4 regions of the Lysinibacillus sp. FSL M8-0216 genome follow, and region 1 is predicted to be linked to each of the others. Evidence: riboswitches for the same ligand, from Rfam matches in the RefSeq annotation. Region 1 holds a riboswitch; each other region holds the start of a gene.

Region 1 (4,758 bases):
CCTTTGCATGCTCTAGAATTAGTATTTCTTTTGTTCTATTTAAACGCAATCGATAATCGTTCAATGTATTTAATTCATTATCTATCATTTTAACAATTCTGTGTTCTTTGGTATACTCCTTTAGAATTATTAAATTAAAAATAATTCTTACATTTTTAGTTAAATATCATTAGAAATAAGCTTGTAATAGTATTTATCGGTGTACTTAAAGTAAGTTATATAGTTCGAGCGAATTTTGTCGAATTATATACAATTTATTTCATAGACAATTTGAATTGTATAGTTCAAAAGTTATGTGCGAGAGGATGAAGTAAATGACATTTAAAATAGTGTTTTTTGATGTGGATGGTACTCTGGTCAATTATGAGGATGGCGCTGTGGAAGAAAGTACAAGGCAGGCCATTCACCTACTACAGGATAAAGGGATTCATCTAGTGGCTGCGACAGGAAGGCCATTGTCCATGTGTGAAGAGCTGAAAAGTTTGGGAATTGAAACCTTTATTACGGCAAATGGAGCATATGTGAAGCACAAGGATGTTGTCATACATAAAATTCCGATTGATAAGGGCATTGTTCAAAATGTTCAAGCTTTTGCACAGCAACAACAGCATTCCTTAACATTTTTTACAGAACAACTTACGATGAATGCTATTCAAAATCCGTTAGCCTTAAGCGCGATGCAAGAGACATTGTCTTTACGTGATTTTCCCGTTAGAAATGACAGCATTATAGAAGAAGAGGTTTTTCTTATGTGTCTTTATGCAGATGAGCAGGCTGAAAAAAGATTAGCTTGTCAATTTTCGAATATATTACGGCAACGATGGCATCCTTATATTGTGAATGTCTTACAGCAGGATGTGTCCAAGTCGATAGCTGTGAAGGCTGTACTGGATTATTTTGAGATTAATTCTAAGGATGCAATAGCTTTTGGAGATGGAGAGAATGATATAGATATGCTAGAGCAGGTTGGCCTCGGGGTTGCCATGGGAAATGGGAGCCAAGCTCTAAAAAATGCTGCAGATTTTGTTACAAAGAAATCCATTGAAGGTGGCATAGATTTTGCTTTACGTCAGCTTCACATTATTTAACGACATATTTGCTTGAGCAATTTTTTAGGGATACGGTTATGACTGTATAGAAAAGGTGTTAGGTGGTCGGAAAATGGCGCAGCATGTGCAATCTCTAATTGAACATTACGGGTATTTTGGCATCATTGTAATCCTAATTGGAGGCATTGTTGGGTTGCCACTTCCTGATGAAGTATTTTTAACTTATGTAGGCTATAGTGTTTATCGAGAAAGTCTTGAACATATCCCAGCGTTAGTAAGCGCCCTGATTGGCGCCATGGGAGGTATTACTTTAAGCTACTATATCGGCCACCGATTTGGCTTACCGCTCTTGCAGAAATATGGGCCAAAATTTCATATAACTGAGCAAAAAATTGATTTTACTAAAAAAATGTTTACGAAAGTAGGTCCTTTTTTATTAATAGTGGGCTATTTTATTCCAGGTGTACGCCATCTGACAGCTTATATTGCGGCTATTAATAATTATCCCTATAAGAAATTCGCATTCTTTGCTTATACAGGAGCATTTATTTGGACGTTCACATTTATAACATTAGGAAAAGTATTAGGGGAGAAGTGGCGATTCGTCGGTTACTATTTGTCCCATTACAGTATTTATGTCATCTTACTGTTTGTCCTTGTCATGTTAATCGTTTATTATTTATTGAAAAAAAGAAACGTACAAAAGTAAAAGTCGGTATGATTCGTACCGACTTTTTATTATGGCAAAATGGCAAATGATCGAACAGGGAATCCAGATGCTTTTTCAGGCTTAGGTACAATATTAAAAATAATAGCCCCTTTTGGAGGAAGCTTGTCCAAATTAGTCATAAGCTCAATTTGATAGGTGTCTTGATCAAGGACAAAATATTCTCCATCCAATTTGCCGCTTTGACGAAAATCAGTAGCAGAATCGGTATCAAAAGTTTCATGACCGATTGCACTTACTTTACGTTCCTTGAATAAAAATTGTAATGCCTCCAAGCCCCAGCCTGGAAGATGATTATGGCCATCCACATCTTTATTATTGAATGCTTCTTTATCGGGCCAACGCTTACTCCAATCTGTTCGCAGTGCCACAAAAGTACCTTCTTCTATTTGTCCATGTTGTGCCTCGAATTCTAGAATATCTTGGACACTGAGCGTAAAGTCATGATTACTAGTAGCCTCTTGTGATTTATCAATAACGATAAGCGGGAGAACGAGCTCCTTTAGCTCTAGTTCATCTAGAAAACGAGTATCTCTTACAAAGTGAATAGGTGGGTCAATATGTGTTCCATATTGTCCGGGAAAAGTAAACTGCTGTGCGAAAAAACCGTCATCATGCGAGAATAATGTTTCAAATTTAGCATCTTCAAACATAAAAAAATGAGGTGAATGTGGGCCGAAGGTATGTGTCAAATCGACCCATTGTTTTGATTTTAGTAAGTGCAATGCTTCTAAAAGTTCGTTAGACATTTAATTTCCTGCTTTCTAAAAGTAATGGTAAATAAAAAAGAGTCCTCTATAGAAGAGGACTCCCTGAATCATACGTGGGTAGTTCGTCTTCTCATCTTTCAGGCTTAGATTTTGCCAAAAGGAATTAGCACCATACTGATTGAGCTGGTTGCTGAGACTTCATCGGGCCGATCCCTCCGTCTCTCTTGATAAGAAATAGAATATAAGAATTTTCAGAAATAATAGTACAAATACTTTAGCATATATTTTTATAGTTTACAACTTTTATAGGATTACAGGGTTAAGATTTTTATTTACCAATTCAAAATTAACGTTACTCTACAGCAACCACTATCCATAAGCTGTATTCTAAAATTATCTGGTGTATAGTTGGTTTCGAATTTTGTAGTGATGCCTGTGGATGTAATCAATTTTTCGACATCTGTTTTATTTGAAAGTTGTGCAGCATTTTTTAAATCATGGGCAAATTGTTGAGAGCTATCAATTTTATCCGTAAGTAATTGTGCTTGCTGCATAATCGCCTTTATCCGCGTAGCTGAAGATATTAATTTTTGTGTATCAACAGGGGGAAAGGCACTATTACTGGTCGGCATTGCTAAATGTTGAGAAAAGGGTCTAGCTGCAAGGTGATGGGCTGTCGATGGTATTGGGTAATGGTAGGGGTGAACAAAATACGGATAAGGATTATAATACAATTCAATTCCTCCTATCCAAAAGCTGATATCTTATCTTATGTATCATGATCTTTTTAGGTGTTTGGATAAAGATAGTCCTGTACAGGAGTGTAAAACATAATATGCTACATAAACAAAAAAGGAAGCCATGGCAGCTTCCTTTACGTTCTTTAGCCAAGAACATTTAATACATCATCTATTTTTTTGCTATGTGATAGGATTCCATAATTCATCCACGTTAAAAAATCCACCTCATAAACACAGCTGCTCTTAACTGCTCTTAGGTTTTTCCACATAGAAGATTTTAAAATAGTACGCTCTTCATGCTCATAAATGGAGTGTTGCTTGTCGAAGGTGATAAACAAATGATCAGCGTCTAGCTGTAGCAGTTGATCTGATGTCAGATGAGCTTTACGCTGGTTAAGCGGTATTTTCCATACTAATGGATGAGGCGTTAAGCCCAAGTCACGATATAGGATTGGCCCTGTATAGCCGCATTCAGGGCCAGCATACAGTGTAATGCCAATGGACGAAATGCGAAGAAATGCAACACTTTGCCCATAAACGGATTTACCGAGAATTCGTCGAGCCTTCTGTACCTTATCCTCATATTCCATGATAATGTCTTGCATCATAGAGGTTTTCCCTGTTAAATCAGCAATTTTAAAGAGAGTCGATTGCCAGTCCTCCCCAGGGTGGTTGAGGTGACAGATTGGGGCCAGCTTATTTAAATGAAGACAAGTTTCCCAACGCTCTATACCAGCATCTAACATAATTAAAGTTGGTTTATAGTGAAAGAGACGATCCACTTCTCCAAACTGTACATCTATATCGGGAACATCCTGCAAACCTAAATAGTCTTGTTTTCCCCATTTGGAATGACTGAATTGAGCAATGGGTGTAATCCCTAAAGCTACAAAGAAGTCCTCTAAGAACGGTGCAAATACACGTACATTATTGCTCTGACTTCGTCGATATTGCCCTGGGGAAATACCTACATGCTCTTTAAAACGACGATTAAAATAATATTCGTTATTAAAGCCAATGGACTGACTAATTTCAAAGACACGATCATTAGTTGTCATTAATAACTGTTTGGCCTTTTCAATACGTATACTATTTAAATAATGAAGAGGAATCTGCCCCGTAATATCTTTAAAAATACGAGAGTAACTCCATCTTGGAACTTCTGCTAGTTCTGCTAACTGTTCAACAGTCCAATCCCTTCCAAAGTATTTGTGCAAATATTGAATAGATTGCTCTACAGATTGACGATCATTTTGTAGTATAGGCTTCGGTTGGTTTTGTTCAAAAATAAATAGCATCAATTCTTGAAAACGAACATGCTGCTCAAAAATAGTGTGTTCATCCTTTGCTTGACGACACCGATAAATAGCTTCTAATAGTTTATTGCATTGAGAGAAAGGAAGGAGACGTAGTTCTCTAACACTTGTAAAGAGACTAGTAGGAGCATGGGATTCACTAAGATAGATCGTGTTAAATGTCAATTGGTACAGGCAGAGAGGCTCATCGGCAGTGTGAATTTCGACATGGCTATT
Region 2 (4,758 bases), 720 kb from region 1:
ACTAGCGTTGCGATATAGCCGTTTTTTTCTACATAAATCTCAGTTGACATGGATATCCTCCTCCTAGTCTTTCTTCAATTTGGCTGAAATGCGGTTACCTATGGATTGTATGCTTTGTACAAGGATGATTAAAATAAACACCGTTGCATACATGACATCTACCTCATAGCGTAAATGACCATAACGGTAAGCTAGGTCACCTAATCCGCCAGCACCAACCATTCCCGCCATTGCTGTTGCGCCAATCAATCCAATTGTAGCGATTGTTAAGCCTAAAATAATGGATGGGCGTGCTTCGCGTAATAATACATGCCAAATGATATGGCGACGTTTAATACCCATAGCTGTGTAGGCTTCGACAACGCCCGAATCAACTTCTAAAAGCGCTGACTCCATCAGTCGTGCAATATAAGGAGCCGTATAAACTACAAGCGGAACAATAACGCCTTTAACGCCAATCGTTGTACCGACGATAACCTTTGTAAAAGGTAAAATGAAGAATAGTAAGATGATGAATGGCACTGAACGGATAATATTGATGACTAGATTAAAAAATTGATAGAAAAATTTATTTTCAAAGGATTGACCAGGTCGTGTTAAAACAATTAAAAGGCCTAAAGGTATTCCAATTAAAATCGAAAAGAATAATGAAATTCCGACCATTTGAAATGTTTCGATAATTGCTTTGCCAATAACCTCTGACCAATCATTAAAGAAATTATTCATGGATCTCTCCTCCTAACTCTTCCACAGTAACGCCATTCTCTGCAAAATAGGTTAGCGCCTTTTGAACAATGTTGGGCTCTCCGTTTAAATGCACCACAATATTACCAACAATGCCGTTTTTTAATTCAATAATATTGGCTGTTAAAATGTTTGGTTGTACATCATATACTTTGCTCACTTCAGCTAATAATGGCTTACCAGTACTTTCTCCAAGAAATGTTAAACGAATGACGCTACCTGAAACATTTAACTGCTCAATAAGAGAAGGAGTTAAGTTACGTTGTGAAATAGTACTTAAGAACTTTCTTGTAGTAGGGTGTTGTGGTTTTGCAAAGAGCTCAATAGCCGTACCAAATTCAACTACTTTCCCTGCCTCTAGAACAGATACCTCATCACAAATTTTCTGAATGACATTCATTTCATGTGTAATCAGTAGGATTGTAATTCCTAATTCACGATTAATTTTTAACAATAGTTCAAGAATAGCCTCTGTAGTCTCAGGATCAAGCGCACTTGTTGCTTCATCACTAAGTAAAATTTCTGGCTCTTGCGCTAGAGCGCGTGCAATTGCGACACGTTGCTTTTGTCCACCTGAAAGCTGATTAGGATAGCTATCTAGCTTTTCTGTTAAACCTACAATTTCGGCATATTTAGCCACACGATTTTTGACTTCTGTTTCGTTATAACCAAGTAGCTTTAAGGGAACTGCAATATTGTTATAAACAGTTGCTGTCTTTAAGAGATTAAAATGTTGAAAAATCATACCAATCTTTTGTCGTGTTTGACGTAAGTCATGAAGTGAAAGGGTAGTAATATCCACATTGTCAATCAAGACTTTGCCTGCTGAAGGACGCTCTAGTAAATTAACACAACGAATCAGCGTACTTTTACCGGCACCACTATACCCAATTACACCATGAATTTGCCCTTTTTTTACATGAAGATTGATTCCATCCACAGCCTTAATACTGCCTTTTTTTGTCTTATATTCTTTTGAAATATTTTGTAATTGAATCATCAGATTGATTGCTCCTTTCTTAACTTCTAAAAAGCAAGAATCTGCGTGGTTTCCATAGTGGAAATTTGGCAGATTCTTTAGCTTATCGCACGTATTACCAGCTAGGGATTACAGAACCTTTGAATTCCTCTTCAATGAATTGGCGTACTTCATCAGATTGATAAGCCTCAATGAACTTTTTAATCGTTGGGTCGTTTTCATTTTCTGCACGAACGACAATGTAGTTCACATATGGAGAGTCAGTAGATTCTAAAAGAATAGAGTCCTCTTGCGGATTAATGCCAGCTTCCAGCGCAAAGTTAGTATTAATAGCAGCTACATCTACTTCACTAAGCTGCTTAGGAATTTGTGCAGCTTCTAATTCTATGAATTTTAAATTCTTTTTGTTTTCTTCCACGTCACGAACAGATGCTGTTAAGTCCGCTCCATCTTTTAATTTAATATAGCCTGCCTCTTGTAAAACAAAGAGAGCACGCGCTCCATTTGTTGGGTCATTCGGTAAGCCAAATGTTGCGCCTTCAGGAACATCATCCAATGATTTATATTTTTCAGAGTAAATACCCATTGGATTTAAAATTGTTTTGCCAACCGGTACTAAATCTGTATCGTGATCTTTATTAAATGTATCCAGGAAAGGCTTATGCTGATAGCTGTTTGCATCAAGATCTCCTTCTGCTAAGGATGTATTTGGTAAAACATAATCAGAAAATGATTTTAGTTCTACTTCTAGACCTTTTTCCTTTGCAACTTTAGCAGCTACCTCTGCAATTTGCTCATGAGGTCCTGAAGTGACACCCACAACAATTTTATTTTCATCGATAGCTTCGCCTTTTCCTTTGCTATCATCTTTAGAGCCACAGCCCGCTAGTGCTGCTACTAATGTAAGACTTGCTAAACCTACTAAAAATTTATTTTTCTTCTTCATGAAAACTACCTCCAAAAATTGTTTTATCGGTTTTTGAAAATAAAAAAAACTCTCTTACAAATTAAGAGAGGCTCATGAAAAAAGTCCTCTCTTATCTATCAAACGAATTTCGTTTGCAGGATTTAGCACCTTCCTTTATAAAAGGAGGTTGCCGAGCTTCATAGGGCCAGTCCCTCAGCTACTCTTGATAAGAGATTCATATTATATTTTTGTATTTCCGATAGAACTAATATAATTTATAGGGTATAGTAAGTCAATAAATATTTTTGAAATTTTTTATATTGTTATAATATTTTGTCGTGAAGGAGGGAGAAGATTGTCCGTAAGAGTTAATTATGGCATAGGTTCATTTGGTAAGGTGATTAGTGCACGTCTTCTCATGGGAACAGACATCATTGAAGGAATTGAGGCACTTTGTGAAGAGAATAAAATTGAATCAGCAACCATTATTAGTTGTATTGGTAGTTTTCAAAAAAGTAGCTTTGTTTATTTAGTACCTGATGAAACTTCCCACATTAAAGTTCGATTTAGTGATGTGGTTGAGAAAGAGGGGCCACTCGAGTTTATCCAAGGTTCAGGAGTTGTTTGTAAGCGTGATGCACAATATGAAACGCATTTCCATGGTTCCATGAGCGATCAATGGGGAGTGGTTTCAGGCGGTCATTTTATAAAGGGCGGAAATATCGTCATAACAGCAGATGTAGTGCTGGCAGAAGTTCAAGGCATTCAGCATATCCGTCAGTTGGATGATGAAACAGGTCACGTACAATTTTATCCATTAGAACATGGGTTAGATCTTCCAAGGAAAATTGAAAAATAGTAAGTCCTGTAGCTAGTGAAAGCTACAGGACTCCATTTTGTTCCATGTTTAAAATAATTTTAATTGCTCAATTCTATGCATGGCTTCTCGTAACCGTTCCTCGCTTACAAGCAAGCCAATGCGCACATAGCCTTCCCCATATTGACCAAAGCCATTTCCTGCGGCTACCGCAATATCAGCTTTGTCGAGCAAAATATCGGCAAATTGTTCACTAGTAAAACCTAATGGGACAGAGAGCCAGGCAAAGAAGGTGCCCTTTGGTGCCGTTACTTGCCATCCGATTCTATGAGCTTCTTCGATTAGAACATTTCGACGACGCTCATAGGTAGCTCTTAGCTCATCTGCACATTCCTGTGAAGATGTAAGGGCAACAGCTGCTGCTTGTTGAATAGCAGGGAATTGACTACAAAACAAATGATCTTGAATAAGATTAATCGCGGCAATCAAATCAGCATTACCAACAGCAAAGCCTATGCGCCAACCTGCCATATTATAAGTCTTTGATAATGTGTACATTTCGATTCCAACTTCTTTTGCACCATTGGCCTGTAAGAAACTAATAGGTTTATTGCCATCAAATCCAATTGCACCATAAGCAAAATCATGTGATACGATGATATTATGCTCTTTAGCAAAACGAATGGTTTCTTCAAAAAATTCAAGTGTAGCTGTACCACCCGTAGGATTATTTGGGTAATTTAAGTAAAGTAACTTTGCTTTCTCCTTAACTTCTTTAGATAGGGCATCATAATCAGGTAAGAAATTATTTTCAGCAAAAAGTGGCATCACTTCAAAATTAACATCACCTAATACAACACCAGATAAGTAGTCTGGATAGCCCGGGTCTGGTAATAGCATAGTATCGCCTGGATTTAACACAGCCAAAGGTAGCTCAACAAGACCAATTTTTGTGCCACCAAGAATCGCTACTTCAGTATCAGGATCAATCTCCACATCATATTCCCGTTTATAAAAGTCGGCAGCCGCTTGACGTAATTCGGCGATACCACGAAAAGGTGAATATTTGTGGTTTTGAGGATTTTCAGCTGCTTCCTGCAATGCTTGAATGATATGAGTAGGCGTAGGTTGGTCGGGATTTCCTTGCCCGAGATTAATCACATCACGACCTTCTTCCAGGGCATTGTTTACTTTTTGGACAAGCGCTGCAAAAAATTGAGTGGGTAATTGCTGTAGTTTTTTAGAGAATTCCATGCATGATCACCTTTTTCAGAATATAATAATTATTATTGAAGAATATGAAGCAAATAG
Region 3 (4,758 bases), 270 kb from region 1:
TTACAGCAATATACGGTGAAAATGGAGCTGTCTAATCGCCAATTAATGGTGAAGCAAATTGAAATGCTAAATGTAACGAAGCAAGACTTACAATATTTAAAAGCATTCCAGCCGTATGTTATGGTCAATGTTGATCACATCGTAAACCGTTTTTACAATATGATCGGTACCGAACAACATTTGGTAAATATTATTAGTCATCATAGTTCTGTAGAAAAGCTTAAAATAACGTTACGGCAGCACATTATTGAAATGTTTAACGGAACGATTGATGAGGAATTTTACCAAAGGCGTGTGAAAATTGCAAAGGTGCACGTACATATTGGGCTTAGAACACAATGGTATATTTGCGCGTTCCAAGATTTATCTCTCTCATTTATAGACTTGGTTGAACAGCATATCGATCATCCGCGAGATCAGTTTAATACAATAAGGGCCATTTCTAAAATTTGTAATTTCGAGCAGCAACTTGTTTTAGAGGCATATGAAAATACTGTTGAACAGCATAAAGAAAACATGGAACTAGAAAAAGAAGCAATTGAACGACAAATTGTACACTCCTCTGAATTGCTTGCGACCATTTCACAGGAAACCAATAATTCATTTTGCAGACTAAGCGAGCAGTCTGGGGAAATTGAACAATTGGCAAAGAGATCGCTAGAAGTGTCTACGCTGGCTGAAAACCAAGCACTGGATGGACGTGAATGTTTAAAGAAACAATCACTAAATATGCATAATATTATTCAATCTCTTCATGATATAGAAGAAAATATTGAACAATTATCTGATATGTCGAAGGAAATGGAAACGATTATGAGTGTCGTTACCAATATTGCCAATCAGACCAATTTGTTAGCCTTAAATGCTGCTATTGAAGCAGCCCGTGCCGGAGAAGCAGGGAAGGGATTTAGTGTAGTAGCTGATGAAGTACGTAAATTATCCATTCAAACAAAGGAATCTGTCACCGCTGTTGCATTATTGTTGCAAAAAACGAGTGAACGCACCGGGAAATTAGAGCAATCTCTCATTCATATCCAAGATGAGGTGGCATCTGGTGAGGATAATATGTTACACACGGAAGGACAATTTACAAATATAGTAGGGGCAATGACAGAAGCAAAAGATCAAAATGATTGCATGGCGACGAAAATACAAGCAATCGCAGGTATATTAAGTGGGTTGGGTAGTTCTTTTACTGAAGTAACGAACTCAGCAGAAAAATTAGCTAGCTTTGCCCAAAATTTAAAAAGCTAGATCACTAGTAGCTATATTAAACACTATAGTACTCATTATAATGTGTGTTTAGTAAGCATATTCTTGGAGCTAGAGTTATCTCACAGTTGAGATAGCTCTATTTTTGCTAAATTTGTAAAGGGTTTAACGTAATTTTCAATGAAAATAAGTTTATACTGTAGACAGAACTAAAAATAGGGGCGGTTTACTATGAAAACAGTTGTTGTATTAGGTGGCGGTATTACTGGTTTATGCACAATGCATTATCTGCAACGCCAAGTGAAGGAAAAAAATTTAGATGTTCAGCTAGTGCTCGTAGAAAAAAATACATATTTAGGTGGCAAACTATATTCAGCCTATGAACAAGGTTTTATTATGGAAACTGGTGCTGATTCAATCGTAGCTCGCCATAAAGGTGTAATGGAGCTAGTGCAGGAGCTAGACTTTGAAGATCATCTCGTTTACAACGAAACAGGTATATCCTATATTTATACAAATAACGAGCTGCACGCCATTCCAGCGGATTCTACTTTCGGTATACCTATGAGTGTGGCATCACTTGAGGAAAGCACACTTATCTCTGACCAGGCCAAACAAGAAGCTTTAAAAGATTTAACTTTACCCAATGCAGGTTTTACAAAAGAAAGCTCAATAGGGGAATTTTTAACTTATTATCTTGGCGAAGAGCTTGTGGAAAATCAAATTGCACCTGTTTTAGCAGGTGTCTATTCTGGTGATTTACACCAACTTTCTATTGCCTCCACTTTACCGTATTTAATTGACTATAAAAATGACAATGGAAGTATCATAAAAGGTTTTGATGCGAATCGTGAGCAATTTGTTAAAGCTGCTAATAAAAAATTTATTTCATTTCAAAATGGATTATCCTCTTTAATTGAGCGATTAGAACAGAAATTAACAGAGGTAGACATCATTAAAGGGGTAGCCACAAATCATGTCCAAAAAATGGGGAACAAGTATTCGATTTCATTAGCAAATGGTCAATACATTGAGGCAGATTATGTTGTTCTAGCGCTACCGAATGAAGCGGTTCAAAGTATATTACAGGACGACTCCTTAACACATTATTTTGATCAGTTTACTACAGCATCAGCCATTACTATTTATCTAGGCTTTGATGTGCCTGATGCAAACTTACCTGCGGATGGAACAGGCTATATTGTATCGCATAATTCTGATGTCACTTGTAATGCAGCAACTTGGACGAGTCGCAAGTGGAAGCATACATCGAAAAACAATCAACTACTTGTTCGCCTATTCTATAAGAGTATTAATCCGGCGTATGAGCAGTTACGTAAAATGACTGACGACGAATTGGCAGCCGTCGCTTTAGAAGATGTTCGGAAAAGCCTAGGAATTGATGAAAAGCCAACCGTTGTGAATGTCACAAAATGGATTGATCAAATGCCTAAATATGACTTAGCTCACCGGGAAGCGCTACAAGGCTTACTACTAGAGCTGAATGAAAACTATCCGAATTTATCGATAGCGGGTTGCTCTTATTTTGGAGTAGGTATTGGTGCTTGCATTCAAAATGGGAAAAAAATTGGTGAAGAGCTTGCAGAAGAACTATCTAATTTCTAAGTTTTTAAGCAAATAATTTCTTTGTTATGTGAAATAGTCTTGACTCATTCGTCTGTAAACGATATGATTCTTTTAATTATTTAAAAAATTCATACTTAATAATTCTTATCAAGAGAAGCAGAGGGACTGGCCCATTGAAGCTTCAGCAACCAACTTTTTGTCAGGTGCTAAATCCAGAAGACCGTTGAGTCGAAGATGAGAAGGAACAATAATGATGAGTCGTTAAAGCCTTCTTTTTATATAAAAGAAGGCTTTTTATTATACAGAAATAGAGGAAGAGAGGCTAGTTTTATGGGATTGCTTGAAAAATTAAAAACGCATGTATTGACGGCAGACGGTGCAATAGGCACAGTGTTGTATGGCTATGGATTGGAGTATTGTCATGAGGAAATGAATGTTCAGAGACCTGAATTAATTGAAAAGATTCATAGAGAATATATCGCAGCGGGTGCTGATATTATTCAAACGAATACGTACGGTGCCAATGCCATTAAATTAGCTCGCTATGGACTAGAATCAAGTGTCCAACAATTTAATGAAGCAGCTATTACTATTGCTAAGCGAGCAGCAGCGGATGGCGGTCAATTTGTTTTAGGAACAATTGGTGGAATTCGTGGCATTCGTAAAAGCGATGCAACATTAGATGACATATTAGCGACCGTTGAAGAGCAGGCAAGTGTGTTACTTGCAGGAAATCCTGATGGCCTTTTACTCGAAACTTATTATGATTTTGAAGAATTAACAGCAACATTAAACGTGCTACGCGCCAAAACTAATATACCGATAATTGCTCAAGTATCTATGCATGAGCCTGGTGTTTTACAAAATGGTATGTCTTTAAATAATGCGCTACATGAGTTAGAGATTCTTGGTGCAGATATTGTTGGTGTCAATTGCCGTCTAGGTCCATATCATACGATTCAAGCGTTTGAGGCTGTAGAACTTCCGGCAAAGGCATTTATGTCAGCCTATCCAAATGCTTCGCTATTAGATTTAGAGGACGGGCGTGTTGTTTATGAGTCGGAGGCTGATTATTTTGGTCGCGCTGCTGTTGAACTGCGTGATCAGGGTGTTCGCTTAATTGGGGGTTGTTGTGGTACGACACCAAAGCATATTGCAGCCGCAAAGAAGTATTTAGAAGAGCTATCACCAGTTAGTGAAAAGCATGCGAAGCCTGAAAAGATTGAAATTGTTCGTGATGCCGAGCCAGCTAAATTTGAACCACTTCATGAAAAAGTAAAGCGTGAACGCTCGGTCATCGTAGAGTTGGATACACCTAGACACTTAGAAATAGATGGATTTCTTGAAGGGGCCAAACAACTATATGAGGCAGGTGCCGATGTAGTGATGATGGCAGACAATTCATTGGCATCCCCACGTATTAGCAATATTGCAATGGGGGCGTTATTGAAAAGTACTAATGGCGTGCGCCCCCTTACACATATTACCTGTCGAGATCGTAATTTAATTGGTCTTCAATCACATTTAATGGGGTTAAATGCCTTAGGAATTCATGATGTGCTAGCTGTTACGGGTGACCCAACGAAGGTTGGAGATTTCCCTGGTGCCACTAGCGTATATGATGTCTCCTCGATGGAGCTTATCCAATTAATTAAACAATTAAATGAAGGGGTTTCTTTCTCAGGGAAACCACTACGGAAAAAGGCTAACTTCTCTGTGGCTGCTGCATTTAACCCTAATGTTCGTGTTTTAGATCGTGCTGTGGCACGCTTAGAAAAAAAGATTGAGCATGGAGCAGACTATTTCATTTCACAGCCTGTTTATACAAAGGAAAAAATTATAGAAATATATGAAGCAACGAAGCATTTACAAGCACCGATTTATATTGGCATTATGCCCGTTACGAGTTATAAAAGTGCAGAGTTTTTACATCATGAGGTGCCAGGCATAAAATTATCT
Region 4 (4,758 bases), 1.9 Mb from region 1:
CAATGGGTATTATTATGGTCGGACTTTCGCAAATTGTTCACCCAGACATCGTCCATTCCAACATTTATAATGATGAGATTTGGCCAATTTATGCATTTGTTTGCACCATATTATTACCCATACTTCTACTCATTGTAGCTGTTATTCGTAACCGAAAATCACAAGGTAATTCGACTGAAATGGGTCATGCGGATTCTAATCAGGGGCAAATGACTGATGCGAGTAATGCGGTTTCTAATCAAGGCAATCAGACGAAACCTGATAATATGGATTTCAATCAGGAGAATCAGACGAAACCTGATAATATGAATTCCAATCAGGAGAATCAGGCGATACCTGATAATAAGGATTCCCATCAGGAGAATAAGACGAAACCTGATAATATGAATTCCAATCAGGAGAATCAGGCGATACCTGATAATAAGGATTCCCATCAGGATAATCAGACGAAACCTGTTAATACGGATTCCAATCAGGAGAATCAGACAAAACCTGTTAATACAGATTCCAATCAGGATAATCAGACAAAACCTGTTAATACAGATTCCAATCAGGAGAATCAGACAAAACCTGATGATACAGATTCCAATCAGGAGAATCAGACAAAACCTGTTAATACGGATTCCAATCAGGATAATCAGACAAAACCTGTTAATACGGATTCCAATCAGGATAATCAGACAAAACCTGTTAATACAGATTCCAATCAGGATAATCAGGCGAACGATACTAATACAGGTACCACTCAAGTTAATCAGGCTAAACCTGCGACTATGGCTTCCAAGCAAGACAATCAGGCGACACCAGATAATACAGTTTCCAATCAGAAAAAAACAGATAATCCAGTCTCTACTCAAGACAATTCTGAAGCGGGCAACGCTACATCCAAACAGGACGACCAGGCGCCACCAGATAAAACGAGTTCTGACAAGAAAAATCTAGAATAACAAAGTCTAATTCCTTCAAGCTGCTTAGCGAAGAAATTAGACTTTTTAGTGTTATTTAAATATGATATTCAATTTCGTCCACAAAATCCCATTCATATGGTGTCTCTTGGTATACGTAGTAGTTCAACCAGTTGGAGAACAATAAATGCGTATGGGCACGCCATGTATTCATCGGTGCCTTTGCTGGATCATCATTTGGGAAGTAGTTTACTGGAACGTCTATATGGATGCCCTTGGCAACATCGCGACTGTATTCATCGGCTAATGTTGTCGCATCATATTCTAAATGACCAGTAATCATAATGTTTTTATTATCTTTGGATTGCACGATAAATACACCTGCATCCTCTGAATAGGATAATAAGCGTAAGTCTGGATGATTGCGAACCTCGTCAATCGAGACAGATGTATAGCGAGAATGAGGGGCTGTAAATAAATCACTAAAGCCTCGTACTAAATCTACTGTTAAATCAGTAATCACATGAGAATAAACTCCGGAGCATTTAGCAGAAAGCTCGACCTTTCCAATCCCATAATGATGATATAAAGCAGCCTGTGCCCCCCAACATATATGTAGCACGGATGTCACATTCTTTTTTGACCAATCCATAATTTCAGCAATTTCCTGCCAATAGTTAACCTCTTCAAATGGCATTTTTTCTACTGGCGCACCCGTAATGATCATACCATCATAGCGTCGATGACGAATTTGGTTAAACGTTGTGTAGAATAATTGTAAATGAGACTTACTGACATTTTTAGATTCATGAGTAGCTGTGTTTAAAAAAGTAATATTCACCTGTAATGGTGTATTTCCTAGTAATCGTAGTAATTGTAGCTCAGTTTTTTCTTTTTCAGGCATCAAATTTAAGATTAATATATTTAATGGACGTATTTGCTGTGTTCTCGCACGGTCCTCTTCCATTACGAAGATTTTTTCCTCACGTAAATGTTCTCCAGCAGGTAAATTTTTCGGAATATTAATTGGCATCTTGCGTTCCCCTCTCTTTTTTTGCTCCTTTTTCTAAAAATTAAAAAATCCTCCACATTCCATATGAGATAGAATGAGAAGGATTTTTTTCACGTTCACTCTTATCTCTCAAAGGAAAAACCTTTGCTGGAATTAGCACCTTTCTAACATTTGTTAGAGGTTGCTGAAGCGTCATCGGGCCAAATCCCTCTGCTTCTCTTGATAAGATTATTTAATTATCTTGAATTGTAACATGGACTAGTTAGAATATCAATAATTCATAGAATATTTTGTTATTCCTATGCATGTTCTCCAATCATTTGATAAACACTAAGCTTGCTGTATATGGTTATTCTACATGAAATTTTATGGTAAACATGCCGCTATTATGTTACCATATATCTTTAGTAATAGAGAGGAACGTGAATACTTTGATTAATATTGAATTTCCAAAACCAGATGTAGTCATTCGCCAACGCGAACAAGATGTAAAACCAGGTGATGTCCCAATTACACCATACTTTGGTTTCATCGACTTCCACAAAATCACACGTGATAAAGGCGGCATTTTCTTATTCTATAATGAAAAGAATGAGCTATTATTTGTCGGCAAAGCACGTAAAATTCGTCAACGCATTAAAAAACATTTTGAAGACAATGTATCTCCGTTGAAAAACTATCGTGACGAGGTCTTCAAAATTGAAGTCTATGAAGTAGAAGATCCTATGGAACGTGAAATTTATGAAACATATGCGATTAATACGTTCCGCTCCAAATACAATGTAGATAAAGTATTTTATTAATATCAACAAAAACCGAAATCTCTTTTTTAGGGATTTCGGTTTTTTTATTACATCATAGTCATGCGATCTATCGCCATGCTTTTGCCGTTAATATATAGCTCAATAATCGTCAGCTCCGGGTTTTTATTGATGGCATAGACATACGGTTGAGCTTCTTTCTTTTGCTCGCTTCCTTCCTTGAAATGAATGACTAACCGATCTTCATTTGCTGCCACACTTGCTAGCACATTTCCTTTCGAAAACATGACAAGATAGTACGTCATGTCATCTTCATACAATAACTGAATTCTTTCTTGAGCTATAATATGCTGTTGGATATGGTCAGGAACGATGGTTAGCTCCTGAATCTTAGGTGGAACTAGCAGCGGTGCAGAATCACATCCGCCAATCCATAATACATAAAACAATACTGGCAACATCCATTTTTTCAAGATGCTCCCCTTCCCTTATAGCTACTCTAAGAAAAATGCTTTACGTTCTTTAGCAATCCAGTCCTCAAGCTCTTTATCATCACGCTTCACTAGTCGATTGATAAGAACATCATGCCAAACATAATCCTCTAATAAATAAATATGCACAGGATCATTCGTTATAAAAGCGGTTTCCTGGTTTGACGGCGAGTGACCATAAATCATTTCTTGTCCATCAACCGATAAAATAAACCAATGGGGTGTAGAAGTCTTTCTCGTATAGTGTGTGGCTCTGTGCTGATCGATAGATGCCAGATGCTCCCCGACATATAAGGTAATGCCATGCACCTCCACATGCTGTGATACCCCTTCGATATCCTCGCGTAAGGCATCGTACATATCTTCCCACATCGATAGGATGACTTTTGTCTCTGCTTTTTTTAATAAGGTTTGACAATAATTGATGATTGTCTGCTTCCCTTTTAGCATTAACACTTTAGGTTCCGTTTCTTGTTCTTTCGTTTCTAGTTTTTCTAATTGATCACTAATCGACGTAAAATTCGATTGCCAGCGCTGTTGAACTTGCTGCAAAAACATCTCGACAGGAATGGAAGAATAAGTCGTTTGATCCGCCGTTTCCTCTTTCAGTACGAATCCCTTCTCAACAAGACCATTTAATATGTCATAGATTCTAGCTCTTGGTATCCCAGAGTTTTTGCTAACTTGGTAGGCACTGACATGACTATTTTGTACGAGTGCTGTATAGGCCTTTGCCTCATATTCTGTCAATCCCAGTTCTTTTAATTGGGCGATTAATTCATTCATATCATCCCTCCATATTTTTATTATAGGCTACTGTTGTGAACATTTGCCAATGAAAAAATTAGGCTTTACAGCATCGAATAAATTAGTTACTATTTCAGTAGTAACTAATAAAGAAGAGGTGTAAGCATGGTTTTTGATGTGGATGTACATATTTTAATACTATTGATTTCCTTTGGATTTTTGGCAGCATTTATCGATTCTGTCGTTGGAGGTGGTGGTTTAATTTCCTTACCAGCCTTATTGTTTGTTGGCTTAAATCCCGCCGCTGCAGTAGCAACCAATAAATTAGCTGGCGCGATGGGCTCACTCACATCGTCCATTTCCTTTTACCGTTCTGGTCAGCTTGAAATTCGATCTGTCCTGAAATATTTCCCTCTCGCCTTCATTGGATCATTATGTGGTGCTTGGACTGTTCATTTAATTAACCCAGCCCTATTAAAACCATTAATGCTTATCATGCTGGCGGCTGTTGGGATATATACGATCTTTAAAAAGGATTGGGGCGCTGTCTCAACGGTTAAAAATCTATCTAAAACGCACTTATTTTTATTTATGATGCTATTATTTGCTATTGGGTTTTATGACGGGTTTCTTGGTCCTGGAACGGGCTCTTTTTTAATCTTTAGCTTCTTGCTTGTTGGCTTTGATTTTTTAAAGGCGGCAGGAAATGCGAAATTTTTAAATTTAGCAAGTAATGTGGCAGGTGTTTGTATGTTTGCTTACTTAGGTCAAATCCATTATGTATATGGTTTAGTTATGGGAGTTGCTCAAATTGGTGGGGCTATGCTTGGCTCTCGTATGGC

The links. Region 1 has a riboswitch for S-adenosylmethionine ahead of MKX57_RS22585 (cyclase family protein). Riboswitches for the same ligand answer to the same signal wherever they lie in the genome.
Region 2: it holds a riboswitch for S-adenosylmethionine, as region 1 does, so the genes downstream of both, MKX57_RS02180 (MetQ/NlpA family ABC transporter substrate-binding protein) here and MKX57_RS22585 (cyclase family protein) in region 1, are expected to answer to the same signal.
Region 3: it holds a riboswitch for S-adenosylmethionine, as region 1 does, so the genes downstream of both, MKX57_RS21220 (bifunctional homocysteine S-methyltransferase/methylenetetrahydrofolate reductase) here and MKX57_RS22585 (cyclase family protein) in region 1, are expected to answer to the same signal.
Region 4: it holds a riboswitch for S-adenosylmethionine, as region 1 does, so the genes downstream of both, metA (homoserine O-succinyltransferase) here and MKX57_RS22585 (cyclase family protein) in region 1, are expected to answer to the same signal.

Annotation. Positions count from the first base shown of each region.
Region 1 covers NZ_CP152007.1:4,537,207-4,541,964, reverse strand. Annotated here, with positions in the region: gene MKX57_RS22595 (Cof-type HAD-IIB family hydrolase) at 315-1,088, shown strand; gene MKX57_RS22590 (DedA family protein) at 1,162-1,758, shown strand; gene MKX57_RS22585 (cyclase family protein) at 1,788-2,525, opposite strand; SAM riboswitch class I at 2,614-2,720, opposite strand; gene MKX57_RS22580 (hypothetical protein) at 2,819-3,220, opposite strand; gene MKX57_RS22575 (helix-turn-helix domain-containing protein) at 3,370-4,758, opposite strand, start outside.
Region 2 covers NZ_CP152007.1:453,499-458,256, forward strand. Annotated here, with positions in the region: gene MKX57_RS02165 (enoyl-CoA hydratase-related protein) at 1-50, opposite strand, end outside; gene MKX57_RS02170 (methionine ABC transporter permease) at 64-726, opposite strand; gene MKX57_RS02175 (ATP-binding cassette domain-containing protein) at 719-1,744, opposite strand; gene MKX57_RS02180 (MetQ/NlpA family ABC transporter substrate-binding protein) at 1,839-2,669, opposite strand; SAM riboswitch class I at 2,758-2,863, opposite strand; gene MKX57_RS02185 (PPC domain-containing DNA-binding protein) at 2,986-3,489, shown strand; gene MKX57_RS02190 (pyridoxal phosphate-dependent aminotransferase) at 3,538-4,701, opposite strand.
Region 3 covers NZ_CP152007.1:4,269,127-4,273,884, reverse strand. Annotated here, with positions in the region: gene MKX57_RS21230 (globin-coupled sensor protein) at 1-1,254, shown strand, start outside; gene MKX57_RS21225 (protoporphyrinogen oxidase) at 1,444-2,838, shown strand; SAM riboswitch class I at 2,941-3,040, shown strand; gene MKX57_RS21220 (bifunctional homocysteine S-methyltransferase/methylenetetrahydrofolate reductase) at 3,130-4,758, shown strand, end outside.
Region 4 covers NZ_CP152007.1:2,601,767-2,606,524, forward strand. Annotated here, with positions in the region: gene MKX57_RS12695 (endospore germination permease) at 1-947, shown strand, start outside; gene metA (homoserine O-succinyltransferase) at 1,003-1,938, opposite strand; SAM riboswitch class I at 2,037-2,146, opposite strand; gene MKX57_RS12705 (nucleotide excision repair endonuclease) at 2,349-2,720, shown strand; gene MKX57_RS12710 (hypothetical protein) at 2,768-3,151, opposite strand; gene MKX57_RS12715 (TrmB family transcriptional regulator) at 3,173-3,955, opposite strand; gene MKX57_RS12720 (TSUP family transporter) at 4,082-4,758, shown strand, end outside.